One region of the Amycolatopsis sp. WQ 127309 genome, then DNA from elsewhere that is predicted to be linked to it. Evidence: riboswitches for the same ligand, from Rfam matches in the RefSeq annotation. Region 1 holds a riboswitch; each other region holds the start of a gene.
What was found. A riboswitch is a leader RNA that binds a small molecule or an ion and turns the genes downstream of it on or off. The one in region 1 is predicted to bind cobalamin.

Region 1 (6,300 bases):
GTTCGGCGAAGCGCTCGGGGTCGAAGCGGAACGGGTCGGTCCAGCACCCGGGGTCGAAGTGGTTCACCGTCGGCGAGACGCCGACGAGCGTGCCCTCCGGGATGTAGTGCCCGAGGACCTCGGTGTCCTTGACGGTCTGGCGGGTCAGCGACGGCACCGGCGCGACGAGCCGCAGCGCCTCCTTCATCACCAGGTCGAGCGTCTCCAGCCGGTCGATGGCGTCGATGTCGAGGACGTCGTCGCCCAGCGCCAGCGACTCCGCGCGCGCCCGCTCCTGCCACTCCGGGTGCTTGGCGAGGTAGTAGGCCATGGCGCTGCTGGTGATGGTCGTCGTGTCGTGCGCGGCCATCATCAGGAAGATCATGTGGTTGACGATGTCGGTGTCGGAGAACCGGTCGCCGTCCTCGGTGGTGGCGTGGCAGAGCGCGGCGAACAGGTCGTCGCCGTCGGCGGCCCGCTTGGCGGGCAGGGTCTCGCCGAAGTAGCGCTCCAGGACCTTCCGCCCGTGCAGCCCGGCCGACCAGCGGCCGCCGGGCACCGGGACGCGCACCAGCGCGGTGCCGGCCCGCACGGAGCTGACGAACGCGCGGTTGATCCGGTGCGAGTCGGCGCCGCTGCGCATGCCCATGAACACGCGCGTCGCGACGTCGAGGGTCAGCTGCTTGAGCGACCAGTACAGCCGCGGCCGCTCGCTCGTTCCCCAGGTCGCGACGCCTTCGCGCAGAGCCGGGCCCATCTCGTTGACGTAGCCGGTGAGCCGCGCCCGGGTGAAGGCCTCCTGCATGATCCGGCGGTGCAGGTGGTGCTCGCCGAAGTCCATCAGCATCAGGCCGCGCTCGAAGAACCGCTCGATGAAGAACTTCCAGCCCTCCTGCGAGAACGTCTTGTCCTTGTTGACGAGCGCGATCTGCGTCGCCTCCGGCCCGGACAGCGCGACGATCCGACGGCCGAACCCGCCGGTCCACGACACCGGGCCGTAGAGCTCGTGGCGGCGGAGGCCGAACGCGGGGCCGAAGCGCATCATCTCGAGCATGTGCCCGACCACGGGCGGGCCTTCGTCGCCGAGCACGGGCTTGAGGCCGCTGCCGGCGGGCGGCGTCGCGAGCTCCTGCACGGGCCAGCGCGACCGCAGCCACCGCTGGTCGACGGCGCGGGGGAGGGGCAGCGAGGTCAGCGGGGGCACGCGCTCACGCAACGTTTCGGCGGCCCGGCCCACAGTGCGCGTCAAGGTGACCATCTCCCCGTCGAGATCGGCTACCCCTCACACGATGCACCCTTGTTGACCACCTGACAACAGTCTTTTCGGGTGAGCCGTGAAGGCCTCCTTACCGGCGCTAAGAGCCGGTAAGGAGTCCTTCACGGCTTTGGAGCCGCGGTTCTGTCGGACCCCGCCGGTAAACTGGATGACGGGGGCGGCGGCCCGCGCCGAGCCTCAGCCCAGCTCGGTGCGCACCTGCCGGGCCGCTTCGACCAGGTTGCGCAGCGCCGGCTCGACCTCCGCGTAGCCGCGGGTCTTCAGGCCGCAGTCCGGGTTGACCCACACCCGCGACGCCGGCACCGCGCCCGTCGCCGTCCGCAGCAGGCCGGCCACCTCGGCCGGGGACGGCACGCGCGGCGAGTGGATGTCGTACACCCCAGGCCCGACGCCGCGGCCGAAGCCGGCCGCCGTCAGGTCGGCGAGCACCTCCATCTTCGAGCGGGCCGCCTCGATGCTGGTGACGTCGGCGTCGAGCGCGTCGATCGCCGGCAGCACCTCGCCGAACTCCGAGTAGCACATGTGCGTGTGGATCTGCGTCGCGTCGGCGATCCCGGACGTCGCCAGCCGGAACGACGACACCGCCCAGTCGAAGTACGCCTGGTGGTCGCGGGAACGCAGCGGCAGCAGCTCCCGCAGGGCCGGCTCGTCGACCTGGATGACCTGGATGCCCGCCGCTTCGAGGTCGTGGACCTCGTCGCGGATGGCCAGGGCGACCTGCCGGGCGGTGTCGCCCAGCGGCTGGTCGTCGCGCACGAACGACCACGCCAGGATCGTCACCGGCCCGGTCAGCATGCCCTTGACCGGCTTCGGCGTCAGGCCCTGGGCGTAGCGGGCCCACGCCACGGTCATCGGCACCGGGCGCGAGACGTCGCCGTAGAGGATCGGCGGCCGGACGCAGCGGGAGCCGTAGGACTGCACCCAGCCGTGGTCGGTCGCGGCGAACCCGGCCAGCCGCTCGGCGAAGTACTGCACCATGTCGTTGCGCTCGGGCTCGCCGTGCACCAGCACGTCGAGGCCCAGCTCCTCCTGCAGCCGGACGACCCGCTCGACCTCGGCGCGCATCGCGTCGTCGTACCCGGCGTCGTCGAGCGCGCCGGCCTTGTGCGCGGCCCGCGCCTTGCGCACCTCCACGGTCTGCGGGAACGACCCGATGGTCGTGCTCGGCAGCGGCGGCAGGTTCAGCGCCGCCTGCTGCGCCGCGGCCCGTGTGGCGTACGGCGCGCGGACGGTGTGCTCGGGCCGCAGGTCCGCGAGCCGCGCGCGCACCTTGTCGTCGGCCAGCTCGGCCGCCGACGCGCGATCGGCGACGACGTGCCGCGCCGCCGTCAGGTCGACGTCCTCGCCCGCGAGCGCCTTCCCGAGCAGGACGACCTCGTCGACCTTCTGCTTCGCGAAGGCGAGCCAGCCCTTGAGCCGCGGGTCGAGGTCCTCCCGTGCGACGTCGTAGGGGACGTGCAGCAGCGAGCACGACGTCGAGACGCTGACCTTCGCCGCCGCGCCGAGCAGGGTCGCGGCCCGGCTCAGCGCCTTCTGCGGGTCGGTGCGCCAGACGTTGCGGCCGTCGACGACCCCGGCCAGGACCTCCTTGTCCCGCAACGCCCCTTCGGCCGCGACGGCGTCCACAAAGGACTCATCAGTGACCAGGTCGACGGCGAGCGCCTCGATGGGGGAGCGGGCCAGCACGCCGAGCCCGCGGCCCAGGCCGCCGAAGTAGCCCGCGACCAGCAGCTTCGGCCGCGCGGTCTCCTTGCCCAGCCGGTGGTAGGCGCGGATGAGCGCGTTCAGCTCGTCTTCTGAGCGGTCACCGGCGAACGCCGGCTCGTCGAGCTGGACCCACTCGACGCCCTCGTCGTGCAGCTGCCGCAGCAGGTCGGCGTACGCGTCGAGCAGGCCGTCGAGCAGGTCCAGCGGCCGGAATCCGTCGTCGCCCTTGCTCAGCAGCAGGAACGTCACCGGCCCGACCAGCACGGGCCGCGTTTCGACGCCCAGGGCGCGGGCTTCGCGGTACTCGTCCAGGGGCTTGGAGCCGGTGAGCGCGAACGTCGTGCCCGGGCCCAGTTCGGGGACGATGTAGTGGTAGTTCGTGTCGAACCACTTCGTCATCTCCATCGCCGGGGCGTCCTGGACGCCGCGGGCGGCCGCGAAGTAGGTGTCGAGCTTCGACAGGCCGAGCCCGGTGAAGCGCGCGGGCAGCGCGCCGAACAGCTCGGCGGTGTCGAGCACCTGGTCGTAGTGCGAGAACGTGTTGGACGGGACGGAGTCCAGCCCCGCGTCCCGCAGTCCTTGCCACGTCTGAACCCGCAGCTCACGGCCGGTGGCCAGCAGTGCGGCTTCGTCGTTCTTGCCCGCCCAGAAGCGCTCGAGGGCGCGTTTGAGCTCCCGGTCCGGACCGATCCGGGGGTAGCCCAGCACAGTGGTGCCGATTTCGGTCACAGCTCTCTCCTCGCGAGCTCGTTCGAGGAGTCCGGACGCGCGCGGCGGCGAGCGTTTCGGTGCGTGCCCATCCCACGAGGCCCGGACTCGCGCACGCCGTCGGCGCACGCACCACGGGCAGGTCTTCGGACTCGTGGGCGTACCGCTCGTGCCTACCGGCCGTCGCTTCCCAAGCTCGCGCTCAGTGCTTACATGACGGCTTTCGTTCCCACTCACCGCTGCGGGGCAGTCCCGGATTCACACCGGGTTCCCTGTTGCCTCGACAGGGTGTGACCTCACGCACAACAAAGCTCGGCCACGCCCTGGCGAACCAGTGGCGTGGCCGAGCCTAGCCGGAGAACTCAGTCCCAGTCGAGGGCGCCGCCCGACTGGTACTCGATGACGCGGGTTTCGAAGAAGTTCTTCTCCTTCTTCAGGTCCATCGCCTCGGACATCCACGGGAACGGGTTCTCGGTCTCGCCGAAGATCGGCTGGATGCCGATCTGCTGCGCGCGCCGGTCGGTGATGAAGTGCATGTACTGCTCGCACAGCTGCGCCGACAGGCCGAGCATCCCGCGCGGCATGGTGTCACGCGCGTACGCGACCTCCAGCTCGCAAGCGTCCTTCAGCATCCCGCGCACCTCTTCCTGGAACTCTTCGGTCCACAGGTGCGGGTTCTCGATCTTGATCTGGTTGATGCAGTCGATGCCGAAGTTCAGGTGGATCGACTCGTCGCGCAGGATGTACTGGTACTGCTCGGCGATGCCGACCATCTTGTTGCGGCGGCCGAGCGAGAGGATCTGCGCGAAGCCGGTGTAGAACCACATGCCCTCGAAGATCACGTAGAACGCGACGAGGTCACGCAGGAACGCCGTGTCGGCTTCCGGCGTCCCGGTCTCGAAGTCCGGGTCCTCCAGGTGCTGCGTGTACTTCAGCGCCCACGCGTCCTTGTCCGAAATGGACGGAACCTCGCGGTACATGTTGAACAGCTCGCCCTCGACCAGGCCGAGGCTCTCGCAGATGTACTGGAAGGTGTGCGTGTGCACGGCTTCCTCGAACGCCTGGCGCAGCAGGTACTGGCGGCACTCGGGGTTGGTGATCTGGCGGTACACCGCGAGCACGATGTTGTTGGCCACCAAGGACTCCGCGGTCGCGAAGAAGCCGAGGTTGCGCTTCAGCATCTGCCGCTCGTCCTCGGTGAGGCCGTCGGTCGACTTCCACAGCGCGATGTCGGCCTGCATGGCGACCTCGGTCGGCATCCAGTGGTTGTTGCAGCCGGCCAGGTACTTGTCCCACGCCCACCGGTACTTCATCGGCAGCAGCTGGTTGACGTCGGCGCGCGCGTTGATCATGCGCTTGTCGTCGACGTTGATCCGGGCCGCCCCGACCTCGATCTCACCGAGGCCGGTGACGCCGGTCGTCTCCACGTTGGTCATGTTCTCGGGTTCCTTACTGGCAGGCTTCGCAGTCGGGGTCGTCGATGCGGCAGGCGGCGCCTTCGGTGGTGACGAAGTCGACGTCCGTCTTCGGCAGCTCCTTCGGCTCCGGCTTGGCGGCCGGGGCGGTCACCGGGACCGCCGGGACGGCCGCGGCCGGCGAGGGCGCCGGGGCCGGGGCCGGGGTGGCCGCCGGAGCCGCCGGGGCAGCGGCGGGAGCCGCGGTGGCGGCGGCCGTGCCGGCCGAGACGGCGTTCAGCTTGCCGTCGGTGCCGCGCAGGGTGCTCTTCTCCACGTGCGTCGCGGACTGCGCCCGCAGGTAGTACGTGGTCTTGAGGCCCTTGTGCCACGCGTAGCGGTACAGCTCGTCGAGCTTGCGGCCGCTCGGCGCCGCGATGTACAGGTTCAGCGACTGCGCCTGGTCGATCCACTTCTGGCGCACCGAACCGGCGTCGACGATCCACTTCGACTCGATCTCGAACGCCGTGGCGTAGAGCGCCTTCAGGTCGTCCGGCACCCGGTCGATCTTGCCGAGGCTGCCGTCGAAGTACTTGAGGTCGCTGACCATGACCTCGTCCCACAGCCCGCGCTCCTTGAGCGAGCGGACCAGGTGCGGGTTGACGACGGTGAAGTCGCCGGACATGTTCGACTTGACGAACAGGTTCTGGAACAGCGGCTCGATCGACTGGCCGACACCCGAGATGTTGGAGATCGTCGCGGTCGGCGCGATCGCCATCACGTTGGAGTTGCGCATGCCGACGGTCTTGACGCGCTCGCGCAGCGGCGCCCAGTCGAGCGTGGTGGAGGTGTCGACGTCGAGGCCGTCACCGCGGCGGGCGTCGATGAGCAGCTGCAGCGAGTCGATCGGCAGGATGCCCTTGCTCCACAGCGATCCCTCGAACGACTGGTACTGGCCGCGCTCCTCGGCGAGGTCGGTCGAGGCCGAGATCGCGTAGTAGGAGAGGTGCTCCATGGAGACGTCGGCGAACTTCACGGCGTCGGCGGAGGCGAACGGGACGCCGATCTCGAACAGCGCGTCCTGGAAGCCCATGATGCCCAGGCCGACCGGGCGGTGACGCAGGTTGGAGCGGCGCGCCTCCGGGATCGTGTAGAAGTTGATGTCGATCACGTTGTCCAGCATGCGGACGGCCGTGCGCACGGTCTTCTCGAGGCGCTGGGTGTCCAGGCCCTCGG
Region 2 (6,300 bases), 5.4 Mb from region 1:
GACAACTCAGCGAGTACTGCGCGAGCTGCGGACAAATCCGTGGCTACCGCGCGGCCGGTGGAAAGGGAGGAACTATGAGCGGCCTGCTCGTCGCCGGGACGACGTCCGATGCCGGGAAGAGCCTGGTCACCGCCGGGATCTGCCGGTGGCTCGCCCGGCGTGGGGTGCGCGTCGCACCCTTCAAAGCACAGAACATGTCCAACAACTCCATGGTCTGCGCCGACGGCGCCGAGATCGGGCGCGCCCAGTGGCTGCAGGCGCGGGCGGCGCGCGTCGAGCCCGAGGCCGCGATGAATCCCGTGCTGCTCAAGCCCGGGAATGACCGGCGCAGTCACGTCGTCGCGCTCGGGAAACCGTTCGGCACCCTCGAAGCGGGGGAGTACGCGACCGGCCGCGCCGGGCTCGCCGAGATCGCCTTCGCCGCCTACGAAGACCTCAGCGCGCGCTGCGACGTCGTCGTCTGCGAAGGCGCGGGCAGCCCCGCCGAGATCAACCTGCGCGGCGGCGACTACGTCAACCTGGGGCTGGCGCGGCGGTTCGGGCTGCCGGTGCTCGTCGTCGGCGACATCGACCGCGGTGGCGTGCTCGCCGCGATGTTCGGCACCCTCGCGCTGCTCTCGGCCGAGGACCAGGCGCTGGTCGCGGGCTGGGTCGTCAACAAGTTCCGCGGTGACGTCGGGCTGCTGCGCCCGGGCCTGGACAGCCTGGAGAAGGTCACCGGCCGGCCGGTGCTGGGCGTGCTGCCCTGGCTCCACCGGGTGTGGATCGACTCGGAGGACGCCCTGGCCGCGGCCGGCTGGCGCCGGGAGGCCCACCGCGGCGGCTTGAGCGTGGCCGTCGTCCGGTTCCCGCGCGCGTCCAACGCCACCGACGTCGACGCCCTCGCCGCCGAACCCGGCGTCACGGTGTCGCTGACCGCCGACCCGGACACGGTCGCCGCGGCGGACGTGGTCGTGCTGCCCGGTTCTCGCGCCACAGTCGACGACCTGGCCTGGCTGCGTGCCCGCGGTCTCGACACGGCGCTGGCGGCCCGCGCCGCGGCCGGGAAGCCGGTCCTCGGCATCTGCGGCGGCTACCAGATGCTCGCGGACTCCATTGTGGACGACGTCGAGTCCGGCGCCGGCGAGGTACCGGGCCTGGGCCTGCTGCCGGCCCGGGTGACGTTCGCCGAGGAGAAGGTGCTCGCTCGCCCGTCGGGCGAGTGGCGCGGCACCCGTGTAGACGCCTATGAGATCCACCACGGTTCGGTGACGGCGTCCGCGCCCCTGGAGTCCTTTCTGGACGGTCACCGCGCCGGCGCCGTCTGGGGCACGCTCTGGCACGGCGCCTTCGAGAACGACGCCTTCCGCCGCGCATGGCTCACCGAAGCGACGGCGCAGGCGGGCGTCTCGTGGACGCCGTCCCCGGACGCGCCGGGCTTCGCCGACCTGCGCGAGGACATGCTGGACCGGCTGGCGGACGCCGTCGGCGAGCACCTCGACACGGCGGCGCTGCTGACGTTGCTGGAACTGGGCGCGCCGGCGGGCCTGCCGTTCGTGCCGCCCGGAGCGCCCTGACGGTCAGGGCTGGAGCGGCCCGGCGAGCTTGCCGTCCGGCTTTCCGAAGGTGCAGGTCGCCTCCCGGGCCCCGGCGTTCCAGGACGACTCGGTCGGGACGTGCGCCAGGAACTCCAGGTCGGGCGGCGGGGTGCCGTGGGTGAAGTACGCCGCCCCCGCGATCCGGCACAACGGCTGCGCCAGCTCCCGCAGCGTGGTGAGCCCCGGGTAGGTCGCGTACCCGCCGCTGACGTCGACCCGGTCGGCGATCTGCTCGTCGTGCGGCGCGTCGCAGGCGGCCCGGATCACCTGCTCGCCGTCCGCGTCCAGGCAGTCGCCGATCGCCAAGCCCTGGATGTGGTCCGGGCCGGGCGCCGCCTGCGTGACGTGTTTCGGCCCGGTCGTGATCAGGCTGACGCCCAAGCCCAGCCAGACCACGCTGACCGTCAGCCCGGCGATCGCGAGCCCACGTCCGGACCGGCCGCTGCCGCCGATCCGGACGAGCGCGCGCCAGCCGAACACCACGCCGAGCGGGACGAGCCCGAGCAGCCCGCAGACGAGCGACGCGATCGCGAACCCGTCGGTCCCGGCGGGATCGACGAGCCCGCGGACGGTCGTCTGGTCGTGGCTGGACAGCGTGGAGCGTGTTTCGTCGAACAAGATTCCCCTCCGGAGTCCCCCGACCCGGCGGGGAACCCTAGAGGAGCGACGCCTGGTTCTTGATCACGAAATAACGGCGGCCGGGGTCTTCTTGGTCAGCGACTTCTCCGCGAGGGCCCCGAAAGACAGGCCCAGGGCGAGCCAGAGCGTGGCCTGGGTGCCGATCGACGCCGTCCGGAAACGCCAGAGCGTCGACGCCGGGAAAGCCGCGGGGACCTCGTCGACCACCGGCATCAGCCACGCCACCAGGGCGACCACCACGAGGTAGCCCGCCGCGGCGAGGAGGAAGCCGTTGAGCGCGCCGAACCGGTCCGCGAGCTTGCGGCCGAACACCGTCGCGAGGATGCCCGCGAGCAGGGAGACGGCGACGAACCCGAAGTACAGCTCGGTGCGCGAGCCGATCGTGCCCGGCTGGCCCACCGCGGGCGGGTTGGCCGGGTACTTGAGGAACGGGATCAGGAACACCACGGCGAACGCGCCGCCGGTGAGCAGCAACGCCGTCACCCGCGGGCGGAGGCTGCCGAGGCGGCCCTGGACGAACGCGAAGGCGAGTGAGAGCAGCCCGCCGATCGCGACGGCGTAGACCAGCACGCCGGCCAGCAGCCCGACGGTGCTCTGGATGTCGCGGGGGACGAGCTCCTCTTCGGGCGCTTCGGCGGCCTGCCCGGCGCCGGCGTCGGCGTCCGTCCCGTGGGCATGGTCGTGGGAAAGGGTCTCTTCGAGCCCGATGGACGTGTCGACCGGCGGCTCGCCGAAGGCGTAGGCGAAACCGAACGCGAGCACGCCGGCGATCAGGCCCGCGAGCATGCCGCGGACCAGCAGGGACTTCATCATGGGAGTACGTGCCGCCGATCAGTGGCAGGGGAAGGCCAGCAGGTGCCGGCCGTCGTGCACGAACTCGTGGACGTACATGTTCGCGAAGATCGAGGTGGCGCCCTGCTCGGCGCTGACGAAGTACACCGCGATCAGGGCGAGGAGCACCACGAACACCGCCCACGGGACGATCTCACGGATCGGGATCCGGACCGGGAGCGGAACGGCGGGGACTGCCGCTTGCGACATGGTGGGGGCCTCCTCGGGCTTTCGCGGCCTCATCGGGGTTCATACGACGGTCCGGGTCTGGCTTCCCCCTGGCGGGGGTCACAGTGGCGCGACCGCGCGGACTTGCACCGCGTTCCGGATTCCGTCGTCTTGCCGGTTGAGCGTAGGTCCGCACTTCCGGGCCCGTCAATGTGACAATGCGCCGGTGACTCGAATGGTGGCGGCCCTCGACGTGGGCGGTACGACGATCAAGGCGGCGCTGCTCGACGAGCAGCTGCAGCCGAAGGCGACGCTGCGGGCCGAGACGGCGCGCAGCGCGGACGGCACGGCGCTGGCCGAGCAGGTGGCGGAGATCGTCGACATGCTGGCCGGGCAGGCCGGCACAGTGACACCGGCCGCGGTCGGCGTGGTGGTGCCGGGGATCGTCGACGAGGAGACCCGGATCTGCCACTTCTCCGCCAACCTCGACTGGCGCGAGGTCCACTTCGGCGAGCTGCTGGAGGACCGGCTGGGGCTGCCGGTGGCGTTCGGCCACGACGTCACCGCGGGCGGCATCGCCGAGTTCCGCGTCGGCGCCGGACAGGGCGCGCGGAACGCGGCGTTCATCCCGGTCGGCACCGGGATCGCGGCCGCGCTGCTGCTCGACGGCCGCATCCACCGCGCGGGCGGGCAGGCGGGCGAGGTCGGCCACATCGACGTCGGCCACTCGCTGAAGTGCGGCTGCGGCGCGACCGGCTGCCTGGAGGCGATTTCCTCGGCGGCGGCGATCGCCCGCCGCTACACCGAACGCACGGGCCGCCCCGCCGACGGCGCGCGGGAGGTCGTCGACCTGGCCCGCCACGGCGACGAGGTCGCGGTGGAGGTGGTCCAGGACGCGCTGGACGGCCTCGGCCACGGCATCCGGACGCTGCTGACGCTGCTCGGCCCGGAGGTGATCGTCCTGGGCGGCGGGCTGTTCACGGCGGCGGACTACGTGCTCGAGCCGGTGCGCGACTGGCTGGCGTCGCACCTGACTTTCCAGCGGATGCCGGAGCTGCGGATCGCGAAGCTGGGCGACGAGGCCGGGCGGCTGGGGGCGGGGCTGCTGGCCTTGGACCGGCTGGCGGCGCACTGACGGAGCTGCTGTGCCCTGGCGGCGCGCTGACGGAGCTGCTGTGCCTCTTTCGGATCCGCCCCGGCTGTGTCTCTGACGTCTCTGACGGATCTGCCCGGCTGTGTCAAGTCGCTTGTCCACAGCCGGGCAGTTGTCCACAGATTTGCCGGAGCCCGTTTTTGCAGGTCAGGGGCGATAGACTGGACGTGGGACGCCCCCCAGGGAGTGGTGGGGGCTGGTCTGGGGGGCTGGGGGTTTCCACACCGGCCGAGCGCGACGCCGATCGGAGCGGAAGGGGCCTCGGGCCGCTCGCTGGGGTGTAGTCATCGCCGGACACCTCGCCGCGGGCCGCCCGGCGACGTCACCACCGACGGCTGGTCAGGCCGTGACGACCTCGACTCCCGCCGCTGCGAAGGCCGCTATCTGGTCCGGGTCCGCTCCCGAGTCCGTGATCAGCTGGTGGACCGCCGTGGTGTCGCAGATGCGGGCGAACGCGTGGCCGCCCAGTTTGCCGCTGTCCGCTATCACCACCACCTGACGCGCTCGCGATGCCAGCAGGCGGTTGATGCTCGCCTCGCCTTCGTGGTGGGCGTACGCGCCGCGCTCGGGGTCGAACGCGTCCACGCCCAGGAACACCAGGTCCAGGGTGATCTGGTCGAGGAACAGGCTGGCCAGCGGGCCCGTCAGCTCGAAGGAGTGCTGGCGGGCCACGCCGCCCGTCACGACGATCTTGATGTTGGGGCGGACCGCCAGCTCGTGGGCGATGTTGAGCGCGTTCGTCACCACCGTCAGCGCCGGCGAGCCGTCGCGCTCGGCCAGCTCCGGGCGCAGCGCCAGCGCGCGGGCGACCTCTGTGCTCGTGGTGCCGCCGTTGAGGCCCAGCACCATCCCGCGCTCGACCAGCCGTGCGGCGGCCGCGCTGATGCGCTGCTTCTCCGGCGCATTGCGCGCGGCCTTGTGCCGCAACGGCAGGTCGTACGCGACGTTGCTCGCCACCGCGCCGCCCCGCGTGCGGGTCAGCAGCTGGCGACCGGCCAGGTGGTCCAGATCCCGCCGGATCGTGGCGGGGGAGACGTCGAGCTCCTCCGCGGAGGCCTCGACGTCGATCTTGTCCCGCTGCCCCACCATGTCCAGCAGTGCGCTGAGCCGTTCGTGCCGGTCCAAGCCCGTCCCTTTCGCCGCTTCACCAGGAGCGGTAAAGGTACCGGGTAATCAGAGCGAGCGTAGGAAGGCGAGCGACGGCATGAAGAAGTATTCGCCGCCCTTGAGCGTCACCGACTGCGGCACCGGCTCCGCCGCGCGCTGCGCCGAGCCGCCCCAGTCGACCGTGTAGTCCGACGACCCGCGCGCGCCCTGGCCGATCACCGGGTCCAGGCCCGGCGTGACGCCGTCGACGATCGGGAAGCCCGGGTTGTCCGCCCAGATCGCCTGGGTGAACTCGAACTGGTTGCCCAGCACGGAGTTGAAGGCCATGAACAGCAGCCCGACCCCGCCGCTCGGGCGCGCCCCGGGCGGCAGGTCGGCGTTCGGGTCGTCCGGACGCTCGCCGTAGGTGACGCCGCGGCGGGCCATCAGGTGCAGGCGTTCGTCGGCCGCGGCTTCCGCGCCGCCCGAGCCGCGCGGGTTCGTCTTCCGGATGTGCGCCTGGAACGGGCACTTGAGCGCGTCGCGGTCGCTGTCGAAGGTGAAGTTGTTCGACACCGGGCTCTCGGCGCCGTCCTCCCGCTGGGTGGTCAGCGGCGTGCCGTCCTCGAACCGGCCGATGATCATCGCGCCGGCGCGCTCGCGGTCGTCGCCGGTGAGGCTCAGCGTGTCGGCCAGGTCCGCTTCCGCCTGCTTGAACCGGCGCACGTTCTGCTCCAGCTTGCGGAAAACGAAGTAACTGCCGAAATGCACGCCGGGATCCGGCGCCGCGGTGTCGGGCACCAATACCTGGGAAAGCGGCGCCGCCGGATTCCAGACGTTGATGCC
Region 3 (6,300 bases), 1.9 Mb from region 1:
GCCGCTCAGCGCGTCGTTGCCGGTGCAGATCCCGGTGTAGCCCTTGGCCGGGTCGACCGCCGACGCCGGCGTCGCCGACGACACGACGAGCCCGGCCAGGACGGCGAGACCGGCCAGCAGCGAAGGAAGACGTCTCATGGTGTTACCCCCTGGTGCGTGGTGTGCGGGTGATCAGGTGGCGCAGGCCGGCGGCCAGCGCGAAGGCGAGGACGAGCGCGGCACCGGACAGGCGGAAGGCCAGCCAGAGCGCCGAACCGCCGAGAGCGGCCGGCGCCGCGACGACACCGCCGTGGCCACCCGCGGCGGCGAGCGGCTCGGCCAGCGGCAACCGGACCGCCGTCGTGAGCGGGGAGCCGTCCGCGTCGAGCCAGGTCCGCCCGGCGATCCCGGTCGCCGCGGCGATGCTCGCGCCGGGGTCGCTCGGCCCGCCCGGGCTCTTCGGGAACCCGCCGTCGGCCAGGACGAGCGCGCCGAGGGCCTGTGCGGCCTTGCTCGCGTCGAGCCCGGCGGAGCTGAACCCGCCGGCGACGGCCGCCGTGAGCACGGGATCGGGCTGCCCGTCCGCCGCGGCGACCGTGCCGTCGGGTCCGGTGCGGGTGGTCAGCGCCGCGGCGGCGGACTCGAGGGCCTGCCGGTGTTCGGGCGTCCAGCCGGCCGGCGCGACGTTGCCCGGCGCCCGGCCGTCACGCGGGACGGCGTTCAGCGCCTCGACTGCGGCGGCCGTCGCGGCGAGATCGCCGGTGGCGCACGGCTTCCCGGTCAAGACGGCCGGGAAGAGCCCGTCCGCGCACTGGTGGGCGACGAGTGTCCCGGCCGCGGCATCGGCCGGCGCCGTGGCCGTGGTCGCCAGCGTGGCCCACGCGTGCCGCCGCAGGGATCCGGTGGTGTCGGCGAACTCCCCGGTGTCGGTGAACTCCCCGGACGCGGTGCGCAGCGCGGCGAGGTCGGTGCCCAGCTGGGGGACGGCCGGGTCCGCCACGAAGCGGGCGATGACGTCCAGCTTGGCCAGGGGTTCGGCATAAGCCGCCTGGCCTTGTTCGTAGGGCGCGCCGTGGGCGTAGGCCCGGACCGAGTCCGGGCTCAGCAGGAACCGTGACGCCCGGGCCGCGGCGTCCGGCTGCTGCCCGAGCGTGTGCAGGGCGAGCACGAGATCCGCCGTCAGGTCGTAGTCGACGAAGGTCTTGCCGTCCTGGGCGACCTCGACGTGGTCGCCGTCGACGAGCCGGCTCGCGAGGTAACCGCCCAGCCGGTCGGCCGGGGTCGGGCCGGTCACCGGCGCCGGCGCGTCGGCGGGGACGACCACGGTGCCGCGCGGCGAACCGGGCCGCACCGCCGGGGTGCCGGCCTTCGGGCTGACCGGCGGCTTCACAGCGTGATCCCCCGTCGGCGCGGGCTTTTCGCCGGGCGGCGGCGGTGGCGGAACGGGCAGGCCGCAGCCGGGGTCCGGTGGCCCCTGCGCTCCGGCGTGGCCGAGGGTGAGGTCGTGGAACCCGACCTGGGACAGGCCGAGTGCGGCCTGCGCGCTCGCGCGGATCCAGGTGTCGAGCCCGCCGATCCCGGCGGTGCGCGCGGCTCGGTACTCGGCCGGGGTGTAGGCGATGGCGCCGAGCTGATCCCCGAGCGGGGTGCCCGTGTCGGCCGCGGTCGCTTCGGCGGACCGGAGGAAAGCGGTCCCCGACGCCATCGCGGCGTCCGCGCACCCGGCGTCGGCGAGCGCCTGCAGGATCAGGCCGGTGCTGTTGGTGTTGGGCGCTTCGGTGCCGACGCCGCCGCCCCAGCCGCCACTCGCGGTCTGGTGGGCCTTCAGCCACCTCACGGCCTTGGTGATGGGCGCGTCGAGGTTCGCCGCACCGGCGTCGCGGGCGGCGAGCATCGCCGAGAGCGCGACGCCGGTGGCGTCGCCGTCCGGCGTCGACTGGTCGAACGGCTCGCCCTCGTCACACGTCGAGATCCGGTGGCCGTCCGGTGTCACCTGGTCGCCGGTCTCCGTGGTGGGGATGAGGCCGAAGAAGATCCGGAAGAAGCCGTCCGAGCACTGCTGTTTCAGCATCGTGTCGATCGCGAGCCGATCGGTCAGGCCGGCGCCCGCCAGCCCGATCACAGCCAGGGCCTGGCCGAACACGTTGGCGTTGTTGCTGACGAAGTCCTTGAAGTCGGGGTTCTTCGAGTAGTCGCTGACGCGGCCCTTGTCGACGCCCGAACGCGCGATGGTGCCGAGGGTCTCGGCGACCATGTCGTGCCCACCGAAGGACCTCGGGTCCCGCCCGGCGATCTCCGCGGCGACCAGCACCTTCGCCGCGGCACCACCGGTGATGATCGCGTCGTAGCCCTGGCCGGGGACGAGGCCGTCCCACGTGTAGTAGTCGGTGGCGTGGTGGTCGTCGTCGAGGTACTTCACGATGGGCGCGGCCAGCGCGCCGTCGCCGGAGGCGTACATCGCGAAGAGCGTGTCGATCATCAGCCCGTGGTCGGGCAGCGCGCCACCGAGCGGGTTCTGCAGGGTGCCGTCGGGCGCGAGCTGCGCGGCGAGCCACTTCGACGTCGGCTTCGAGGCCGCGAGGTCACCGGCGAAGGCCGGCGTCACCGAGCCGACGGTGAACACGACGACGGCGGACACCCAGGCCGCGATGGGCCTGAACCGCTTGCCGGCCACGTGATCCTTCCTCTCCCCAGACGCCGGCGCGACACACACAGGGAGAGACCGGCCCCCACGGGAGGCCGGGCGTCCACCCACTGCTGGCGCGACAGCGGTTCGACAAACACCTGCCCGAGGCGGTAATCCGACTCGTCACCCCAAGGTGACCCACGGTTGCGCGACAGTGCCGGACTTCGACCGGCTTCCCCTGCCACGGGCAGAAAACATGAAGTTGTGCTGACTGAGCGAGCCGACACTAACACCTGGTCAGCCGAACGGGAACGGCAGAACTCACGTCGCCTTCACCACACCGGGGACGCGCGCGGCCGTCCGGGCAATCTCGAAGACAACTGCAACAGAACGCGGTGCAGGTGACCTCTTGAGAGGTGTGCGGTGCCTGAGCGCTGCGCGTCCAGCTCGACGAAGGCAAGGAGACCGTGCCATGACCGACCTCGACGAGGTGCGCCGCGCGTCGGACGCCCAGGAGCCGCCGGCGTCCGATCCCGACGCCGTGGTGACCGTCGCCGGCCGCCGGGTCCGGCGGCGCCACACGACCAGCGTCGCCGCCGTGACACTCGCGGTGGCCGCCCTCGGCGCGGGGGTCTTCTGGGCGCAGAACCGAGGTACCGCCGCGGTGCCACCGGCCACGCTCGCGAGCCCGCCGTCCGCCACGGTGACCCAGCCGCCGGCCGCCGGCAAGGTGCCCCCGGCCGCACCGGCGATCAGCCTCGAGGACAGTTCCTGGGACTTGCTGTTCTGGGCCGTCCAGCCGCACTTCGCCGGCCTGCACTACGCGCAGGATCACCGGTACGCGTTCGAGATCGACGTCCGGGACGGCACCGCGCCCCACAGCGCACTGGCCGCGAAACCCTCGTCGGCGGACCAGATCCCGCACCCGCAGTCGGTCATGTGGCAGGACGGCCCGAACCGCTGGATCCGGGTGACGACCACGAAACCGGTGACAGCGGCGGAAATGCTGGCCCTGCTCGGGAAGGTCCACACCACGCCACCGGTGATCGCGTCACCGCTCAAGTCGCTGCAGGTGCCCGACGGGCAGCAGGTCGGCACGTTCACCAGCGAACCCGAAACCAACACCCTCGTGCTCTGCCCGCCCGCCGAGGTCGGGAAGGCCCCGCTCGACCCCCGATGCTTCTCGCTGACAGTGTCGCTGACCAGCAGAGCCGCGGACAGCAGCTTTCCGCAGGACCCGCTGCCCGTGCACCAGCACCGGAAACTCGGGGCCTACACCCTCGAAATCGACAGTTCACGCGCCAACGAACAGGCCGCGCTGGCTTTGCTGAACTCCGTTCAGCTCAATCGCTGAGAATCAGCGTCACCGGCGGAATCCGATCTGTTCCGCATTTCCGAAAGCGCACTCGAATTGCCGTGATTCCGCGGCATCGGTGGCCCAGCCGAGGAGTTTCGATGCGTAATTCCGTGCTCGTCGTCCTGGTCGGTGTCATCCTCGGCGCGCTCGCCGCGGCGGTCTGCGTTCGTTCCGCGAACGTGCCCGCCGCGGCGGGCACGTCACCGGCGCCGGACGTCCCGCCGTCGTTCCCGCGGACACGGGCGGCCACGCCGGTTCCGGGGGCGGCCGAGGTGGCGGTCGACGTCCGGGGCGAATGGTCGTGGGCGTTGCGCGAGACGGACACCGGCACCGTGGTCGGTGCCGGGACCTTGCGCACCACGACCGAATCCATGATCAAGAGCTGGCTCGCGGTGGACTACCTGGCCTCGCGGAAGTCGCGGATCTCGGCCGAGGACGAGGATCGGGTGACCCGCATGATCCGGTCCAGCGACGACCGTGCCGCGCAGACGCTCTACCTCCGGCTCGGCGGCGACGACTCGATCGCCCGGATGATCCGCACCTGCGGCCTGCACGACACGACGATCCACCCGAACTGGTGGTCCAAGACCACGATGCCGGCGACCGAGGCGACCCTGCTCGGCCGGTGCGTGGCCCGCGGTCCGGGCTTGAGCCCGCGGTGGCGGGCCAAGCTGCTGGACCTCATGCGGTCGGCCGACCCCGCGACCGCGTTCGGCATCCCGGAGGCCCCGGCCCTGGCGGGCCTGCACCCGGCCGTCAAGAACGGCTGGACCCGGCACGGCGCCTGGTGGACGGTGAACTGCCTGGCGATGTGGGACCACTGGGTGCTCGCGGTGATGGTGCACTACCCGGACCAGGGCCACGAGCACCACTACGGCGCCGAAGTGTGCAAGTCCGTGGCCCAGCAGCTGTTCGGCCGGATCGACATCGGTTCGACCACGGGCTCGGGAAGCAAGTGACGGGGATCAAGCTGGATCGTCTTCCGTGGTGCCGACCCGGATCTCGACTCGGTGCCGAAGGTAGTCGTCGCTCGACGTGCGGGCGATCCGCACGGCCTCGGCCACCAGGTCGAGCAGGTCCCGCAACCGAGAGCGGTAGGCGGCCGGGCGAGCGATCGTGCGCCCCGGCAGCGGCGAGAGCGGGATCAGCCCTTCGCCGTTCGACGTCACAAGCAGCGGGGTATCGAGCCGGTCAGCAGTAGACGTTGCCGCAGACCGCCAGGATGAACGCCGTTGCGGTCAGGGTTTCGGTGGCGCCGTCCTGGGTCAGGGTGACCGAGACGGTGACTTCGTCGTCGCCGGTCAGGCCGTCGACCCGGCAGCCGGACGTCGTGCCACACAGGCCGGGTGCGGTCTGGTAGCCGGCCGGGACGTGCCAGGTGTAGGTCGTGCCGGCGGCCGCGCCGCCGACGGAGAATCCGGCCGAGTAGGGGCCGTGGAACTTCGCGCTGTTGTGGCAGTTCCCGGTGTAGGAGCCCACCGGGCCCGGCGAGACCTGGCATCCGTAGGTCTCGCCGCCCAGGGCCGCGGCGGGTCCGGCGGTCAGCACACCGATGCCCGCCGCCAGCAGGACGGTCGAAACCAGGGCCGCACTCTTGCGCATGGGTTACCTCCGGAACTGGTGGTTCCTCTGTACGACACAGGGACGATACCCAGCGCAACATCCCGCAGGTAGCGCCGGACGAGTGCGGGGAATTCCGCCGGACGAGCGGCAACCGGACGCCCCGCCGACGTCCTCGGGCCGCAGCGGGGCGGGCGAATTCGTCGATGGGTGTCGGGAATTTTCCAACTCGCCCACAGCCACTCATGACATCGGTCAATGCGGATGTAACGCCCGTTGCGGCACGGAATTGCGTGGAATCGCCGACCATTGTCGCTTGTGGACGGGACGCTGAACCGCAATAGTCGCCAGGCGACGAAATCGAGCCCCGAAAAAGGGAGTCCGATTTAGTCGGATCTGCTGGATTTGAACCCCTACGACCAGGGAGCTGCATATGCGGCGTTCGTCGCTCATACTCCGGCCGGCGGTTCTGGCCGCCGTCGGTGGCTTGGTGCTGGCCGGATCCATTCAGCCGGCCGGTGCGGCCGCGGCCGCGGCGAACGCCGGGACCGCGTCGCAGGCGGTGATCGTGGTGCTGGGCGACCAGATCGCGTCAGCGCCACCGACGAAAGCGGCGTCCGGGAGCAGACGCGACCAAGCGACCAGAGCGCAGAACGCGGTGCTGGGCAAGCTCACCGGGCCGGCGCCGGCCAACGTCAAGCACTTCGCGGTCGGCAACGCCTTCTCCGCGACCGTCAGCCCCGCGCAGGCGGCCGCGCTCGCGCAGGACCCGGCGGTG

Region 2: it holds a riboswitch for cobalamin, as region 1 does, so the genes downstream of both, MUY22_RS00695 (CbtB-domain containing protein) here and metE (5-methyltetrahydropteroyltriglutamate--homocysteine S-methyltransferase) in region 1, are expected to answer to the same signal.
Region 3: it holds a riboswitch for cobalamin, as region 1 does, so the genes downstream of both, MUY22_RS34890 (prenyltransferase/squalene oxidase repeat-containing protein) here and metE (5-methyltetrahydropteroyltriglutamate--homocysteine S-methyltransferase) in region 1, are expected to answer to the same signal.

The regions. Positions count from the first base shown of each region.
Region 1 covers NZ_CP095481.1:5,843,823-5,850,122, forward strand. Annotated here, with positions in the region: gene MUY22_RS27585 (cytochrome P450) at 1-1,237, opposite strand, end outside; gene metE (5-methyltetrahydropteroyltriglutamate--homocysteine S-methyltransferase) at 1,433-3,691, opposite strand; cobalamin riboswitch at 3,790-3,984, opposite strand; gene MUY22_RS27595 (ribonucleotide-diphosphate reductase subunit beta) at 4,033-5,106, opposite strand; gene MUY22_RS27600 (ribonucleoside-diphosphate reductase subunit alpha) at 5,120-6,300, opposite strand, start outside.
Region 2 covers NZ_CP095481.1:154,688-160,987, reverse strand. Annotated here, with positions in the region: gene MUY22_RS00710 (cobyric acid synthase) at 75-1,556, shown strand; gene MUY22_RS00705 (DUF4190 domain-containing protein) at 1,560-2,195, opposite strand; gene MUY22_RS00700 (CbtA family protein) at 2,259-3,029, opposite strand; gene MUY22_RS00695 (CbtB-domain containing protein) at 3,048-3,257, opposite strand; cobalamin riboswitch at 3,288-3,439, opposite strand; gene MUY22_RS00690 (ROK family protein) at 3,451-4,350, shown strand; gene MUY22_RS00685 (DeoR/GlpR family DNA-binding transcription regulator) at 4,708-5,493, opposite strand; gene MUY22_RS00680 (Dyp-type peroxidase) at 5,542-6,300, opposite strand, start outside.
Region 3 covers NZ_CP095481.1:7,730,509-7,736,808, reverse strand. Annotated here, with positions in the region: gene MUY22_RS34895 (hypothetical protein) at 1-138, opposite strand, end outside; gene MUY22_RS34890 (prenyltransferase/squalene oxidase repeat-containing protein) at 143-2,653, opposite strand; adenosylcobalamin (AdoCbl) riboswitch at 2,721-2,869, opposite strand; gene MUY22_RS34885 (hypothetical protein) at 3,078-3,959, shown strand; gene MUY22_RS34880 (serine hydrolase) at 4,061-4,921, shown strand; gene MUY22_RS34875 (hypothetical protein) at 4,928-5,131, opposite strand; gene MUY22_RS34870 (hypothetical protein) at 5,154-5,564, opposite strand; gene MUY22_RS34865 (S8 family serine peptidase) at 5,956-6,300, shown strand, end outside.